One region of the Shewanella psychrotolerans genome, then DNA from elsewhere that is predicted to be linked to it. Evidence: riboswitches for the same ligand, from Rfam matches in the RefSeq annotation. Region 1 holds a riboswitch; the other holds the start of a gene.
What was found. Region 1 has a riboswitch for thiamine pyrophosphate ahead of K0I62_RS08525 (TonB-dependent receptor). Riboswitches for the same ligand answer to the same signal wherever they lie in the genome.
Positions count from the first base shown of each region.

Region 2: linked by a shared signal. The riboswitch ahead of thiC (phosphomethylpyrimidine synthase ThiC) and the one ahead of K0I62_RS08525 (TonB-dependent receptor) in region 1 are both predicted to bind thiamine pyrophosphate.

Region 1 is NZ_CP080419.1:1,915,753-1,918,948, reverse strand. It holds gene K0I62_RS08525 (TonB-dependent receptor) at 1-1,867, opposite strand, end outside; TPP riboswitch at 1,940-2,063, opposite strand; gene K0I62_RS08520 (YcfL family putative periplasmic lipoprotein) at 2,167-2,556, opposite strand; gene K0I62_RS08515 (PaaI family thioesterase) at 2,641-3,099, opposite strand; gene K0I62_RS08510 (PaaI family thioesterase) at 3,096-3,196, opposite strand, start outside.
Region 2 is NZ_CP080419.1:2,456,823-2,460,018, reverse strand. It holds gene K0I62_RS10860 (hypothetical protein) at 96-1,040, shown strand; TPP riboswitch at 1,208-1,306, shown strand; gene thiC (phosphomethylpyrimidine synthase ThiC) at 1,576-3,196, shown strand, end outside.

The DNA.
Region 1 (3,196 bases):
ACCAGCCATTATCACTGCGATAAGTCGCCCCAGCGCTATAGGTAAAATTAGGTGAATGGGCCAGCTCTCTGCCACTTAAATCCACTAATCCGCCATATTTGTCTTGATACTGATAATCACCATAGGCGGTCTCTAACCAACCGAATGTTGCATACAATTTCAAATTATCGGTGGCATACCAATTAGCATCGAGCTCTGCACCATAGTTATGAGAGCTGCCGGCATTTTCAATATAGAGAATAAATTTCTGGGGCTCTAACGGATTTTGCTGAGAAGCTGACACCTGTTGATCGCGTCTATCCATGTAGAACAGAGATAAGTTAGTCGTCACATCTCCCGCTAACCATGAAGACTTAAGACCGAGCTCATAGTTATAAAGGGTTTCGGTTTGAAACTCCTTTTTGTCACTCAATTCTGTCGGCAGTGACATGTTAAAGCCTCCTGCCTTATAACCTCTAGCGATACGGAAGTAACTCTCATGATCTTCATTAAGCGCTTTGCTTAACGCGATATGTCCACCCCACATGGTTTCTGAAGGCTTAAAGCTATCGCCTGCACTATCTTGATATTCGCTTTCTCTACGTTCAACACGTAAACCAAATGACAAGGCGTAATCATTGCCTAAATCACTGTCTAACTGGCCAAATATCGCCATATTCGTTGCACTGTAATCCGCAAGCAGTTCATCTATCCAACCGTTATAAAACTCTGAAGTATGGTTGTCTTCATCGAGCTGCATTCCATAAAGCCCCACTAACCAATCGGTACTATCGCTAAAAATGCGCCCAGCATCGGTAGAACTTAAACGAAACTCTTGTGATACCGTTTGCCTGTCACCGAGCTTGTCCCAAGTGTAATCATATTCACATGGTGCGCCTTCACAGCTTTTGGCTTGCCAATATTCAGGATTGGCCCAATCACCATCATAACCATGATGGGTATCCGTTTGTGCTATTGAGGTTAGTGACACTAGCTCAAACTGCTCTGCGCCAGAATAGGTAAATTTAAGTGAACTACCGGTGGTACGCTGCTTATCAACACCTGGAGCGTCGGTAAGGGTATTAAAGCCATTATTATCTAATGTCCACGCATCATAACCGTTATCGAAATTCGCATGCATTAAGTTGAAATCGATAGCGAGATCATCGGTTGCATACCAACGCAGCTTTACGCGACCAGTAAACTCATCGCGGCCGTTGGTATCATCACGTCCAAGATAAAGATTATCACGATAACCATTTTGCTCATGTTGTTGCAACGACACGCGATATAACAATTTGCCAGAATCAGTAATAGGTCCTGAACTAAAACCACTCAGGGTTCGCAGTTGGTCATCGCCTAACGATAGTTCTGCACCGTGTTCAAACACCGCTGTTGGATCGTTACTCTTTAGATAGATTAAACCAGCTAGTGCATTTGCACCGTATCGTGTTCCTTGCGGACCGCGTAGCACTTCAACCTGCTGAAGATCATACATACTCGATATCATGCCAATACCAGACATATCTATATCGTCGATGATATACCCAACAGAAGAGTTTGGTGCTCCTTGGTATTCCTCCTGTTCGCCCACGCCACGAATTTGAAAATACTTTGCCCTTGAACTTCCACCAGACCAGTTAAAATTAGCAATAGAATTAAGCACGTCTTCAAAATGTTGTGCCCCTTCATCTTCAATCTGTTGTTGATCAATGACGGTGATACTCGAAGGCATTTTTTCTAAGGCGGATTGACGAAAATCAGATGTCACCACAATGACTTCCATTTCATCAGTCGTGACGGGATTATCGTTAGCAAGTAAACTACAAGGATTTAAAACTGCACAGACGGCAATTGCGACTGGAGATATTGATTTTATTGTAAACATAGGACCCCAAATTAATTTTTGAGATCCGGCACTTAAAAAAGCGAGAAAGAAAGCACAATCAAATTGTAGTAATCAACTAATGTGGCCCATTCCTACGCCGGTATTAGCCGGATCAGGTTCTAAGGGTTTGTCTATAGACATCTCAGTCAGTCAGCAACTAAAAAATAAGTCACCCCTAACACCCCTTGGCAAGGCTGATTATACATAAGTACTACAAATTGTTGACACATTTAATCAAGAAAATGACGTATATCGCAAAAAAAATGCCAGCAGTGCTGGCATCTTAATCAAAAAATGAGCTAATTCGAGAAAGCCCTACGTACATAAAGCTCGCAACGCACCGCTGTCGTATTTGGCGCAACAGCACTAACTTGCATCTGTTGTTTACCATGCAGCTTTAAGGATTTCCAGCTAACGCCTTCATCTTCGATTGTTAAGCCATTAAGATCATACCAAGTAAACTTGTACTGCAAACGCAAATCTGTGGCGACTTGACTACTGATGGTTCCCGCCGCGGTTAATAGCTGACCATTTAGACGAGTCATAACTTGTTGAACAGACACTTCACGATTGAAAGCGCGATTATCAATTCGCTGCTCACCCGTCGAACTCGCCATAATACCAGCGGTATGGGGCGCACAACCCAGCATTGCAAACATGATCACTGCAAGTAAAAATATGTTCTTCATATTTATCCTATCTCCAATTTATGGCCATTGCAGCGCGGTATGCGGGCCGTTTCCTATGCATTAATTAATAGGCGAAAGAATCGACTAATCAATTAAGAAGTGCGCCCTAGCTGTTGCAATTAATGCCTTACGATTGGTTTGCCAACAATTGATATTCACATTGGCAACGCGTCGCCCCTGGCGGGTTATCTTACATTCAGCAAAACTGTCTCTATGGTACCCAGCTCTCAAATAATCGATAGAAAAGTCGACAATTTTAGGCACTTTAGTCGTTTGCATAAATACCATCAGCTGGACAATTGCAGACATCTCCATAAAACCGGCAATCACACCACCATGAATAGCTGGCAGAGTGGGATTGCCAATATTTTCATCTTTAGCTGGCAATTGAAATACAAGTTCATCACCAAAACGTGCCACCTCCATGCCAATAAACTTAGCATAGGGAACATGTTCAAGCAGATGACTAAAATCGTTAAGCTCTGTCGCTTTCTTAACGATCTCTTTTACATTCATTTCGCCTGTGTGTTGCATCTGGCTCATTCGCCCTCTCCCATTAGTGCACGTCTAAAAGGTTCTCCAACCATCTCAGGACTAATGCGCATAAATGAACCTACGGCATGAGCAATAGGATCATCAA
Region 2 (3,196 bases), 540 kb from region 1:
ATTTATTGTGAATATGGCTCTACAACATGGGAACTAACATCTATTGATGTAACTCTAAGCGTTTATGCACTGGAAGAGGCTGAGGAAAGGATACTTTGCCGATAAGAATAACGCTTGGCGATAATGGACGAAAACTGTGTTACAACATGGTCGAACCTTCATTTAGTAGAACATTTAGTTCATATCAAGATGACTCAGTTTTAGTTAATCATATCAATGATAGGCGTTTGGTTGATAATACAAAGCGTCCTGTTTCTACGACTATTTATCTGATTTTTGCGGTTGTACTGGCTCATTTACTCTTGTTATGGTGCTTGCAAATTGCTTGGAAACCCAGTTTACACTCTACGGACATCAAGCAGAGCTCGGCAAAGGATAAAAAGGTCAACGCTTATATCATTTACCAGCCTGCGACTTCTTTAACGCTTGATTCAATAGCACCTACCTCCGCTAAAGTTCAGCCTAATGTTATCGAGCAATCTACATCACCCGCAGCTCAGGTGGATTTACAGACTGCAATATTAACGACAGACAACAATGTTAACCAAGCTGATAACCAGTTAAAAAATGGGGTGTCAGAGAACAATAAACCAAGGTTGCAGGATAAAAAAACCAGTAGCCAAAATCACAAAGTGAATAACACGGTTACTCAAACCAGTGCAGGTACTGTTAACGTTAGCCTGTTCACTCAAGGCTATGTTGAAAAACAGCGGTTAATTGCACTCGATTCTTTAGTGGCTACAGAGGCTAACCTTTATACTCAGAACCGCTCACTAAGTGAAATGGATGGTGATATTGAAATCCTTCAACTTAGTTCACCTGATGAGTTTACCGTGGCCGGCACCTTAGATAGCCATATCGATCCTAATCGCATTGTTAAGCAAGGTGATACCTGCTATCGAATTGTTAAAGTGGGGACCGTATTAAATCCCCATGCTGAGAATTTAGGCTATCCGTTTAAGTGTGGGGGACAGACCATTCAGCAAGCATTAAAAGCAGCGCTCGATAAACGTCTCGCCATAATGGGCGTTAAAAACTAATGTAATTGCCATGATTAATATTCAACGAAGTGGTTGGTCTTCTGTATATTTTGAACTTGATTTGTATTTAACTCTTTGTTTTGTTTTTAATATCTTTTGTCAATTAATTTGTCTTAACATCCATTTTTTAGGGCTTGTTTATTTCTCTTACTTGAGAGTATACTGGCCACCTCTTGTCGGAGTGCCATTTGGCTGAGACCGTTTATTCGGGATCCGTTGAACCTGATCAGGTTAGTCCCTGCGAAGGAAACAAGCATGATATTAATGCAACATTATTGTAAAAAATGATAGATTAGACTCAGCAACACGCTTGCTCTAAATCGTCGTTTAAATACCGTTTAGAGTGACTTTTCGAGTATTTTTGAATTTAGTGCTTCTTGGTTTAGTCGTTTTATCTACAATTTTATCGCGTTACTATTTCTGAGCAGTTTAACAGGCAATGACTATTGCTAAGTGTTAATAGACTTGCTCAATGCCATCAACTCTCAATTCTCCTGACAAGCAACTTCATATTCATTAAATAGTGAGATTGCTTATGTCAAATCGTCGTGAAAACCGAGCTCAGGCTCAAGCGTTTATTGATAATCTAAAACCACTGCAACATCCTAATTCTGAAAAGGTTTACTTAACCGGAAGTCGAGATGATCTTCGGGTTGCCATGCGACAAATTGTTCAAAGTGATACTGTTATCGGTAGTGCTGAGCAAGATCAAATACTCGAAACTAATCCACCACTAATGGTCTACGATTGTGCTGGTCTTTATTCTGATCCCGAGGCACAGATTAACGTGCGAACAGGATTACCTAAATTACGTCAAGCTTGGATCGCTGAACGAGAGGATACTGAACAGCTCGAAGGGGTTAGCTCTCATTTTACCCAGCAACGCCTGCAAGAGGATGGTTTAGACCACCTGCGTTTTGAATCACTATTATCCCCCCGAAAAGCAATAGCTGGCCGATGTGTTACTCAGATGCATTATGCACGCCAAGGGATCATCACCCCAGAGATGGAATATATCGCCATTCGCGAGAATATGGCGCGCACAGAGGTGCGTGATGAAATTCTTAATCGTAAAGCGAAAGGTGAAAGTTTTGGCGCGACTATCGGTGAGCCTATTACTCCTGAATTTGTACGTCAGGAAGTCGCTCGTGGTCGCGCAATTATTCCACTCAATATTAATCATCCCGAAGCTGAGCCAATGATCATCGGTCGAAACTTTTTAGTGAAAGTGAACGCCAATATCGGTAACTCTGCAGTGACCTCATCGATTGAAGAGGAAGTCGAAAAGCTAGTTTGGTCAACGCGCTGGGGCGCCGATACTGTGATGGACCTTTCTACTGGGCGTTACATCCATGAAACGCGCGAATGGATAATACGTAATTCACCAGTGCCTATTGGTACCGTTCCCATCTATCAAGCCCTAGAGAAGGTTGGGGGCATCGCAGAAGATCTCACATGGGAAGTCTTTAGAGATACTCTGATTGAACAAGCTGAGCAAGGAGTCGATTATTTTACTATCCATGCTGGCGTGCTATTGCGCTATGTGCCGATGACAGCTAAGCGCCTTACTGGGATGGTATCGCGCGGCGGTTCTATCATGGCTAAGTGGTGCCTTTCTCACCATAAAGAGAACTTTATTTACCAACATTTTGAAGAAATTTGTCAGTTATGTGCAGCGTATGATGTGTCCCTTTCATTGGGGGATGGCATGCGTCCGGGCTCAATCGCTGATGCAAACGATGAGGCGCAGTTTGCTGAATTGGAAACACTGGGTGAATTAGTCAAAGTTGCTTGGCGATATGATGTTCAGACCATTATCGAAGGTCCAGGTCATATTCCTATGAACTTGATTAAAGAGAATATGGATAAGCAGCTCACCCTTTGTGATGAGGCACCATTTTATACATTAGGCCCACAAACGACTGATATTGCGCCTGGTTATGATCATTTTACCTCGGGGATCGGTGCTGCGATGATCGCTTGGTATGGCTGTGCCATGTTGTGCTATGTCACGCCTAAGGAGCATTTGGGGCTGCCAAATAAAGAAGATGTTAAGCAAGGACTCATCGCCTATAAAATTGCCGCTCATGCAGCAGATGTCGCGAAAGGACACCCTAGTGCGCAAATGCGTGACAACGCTTTATCTAAGGCTAGAT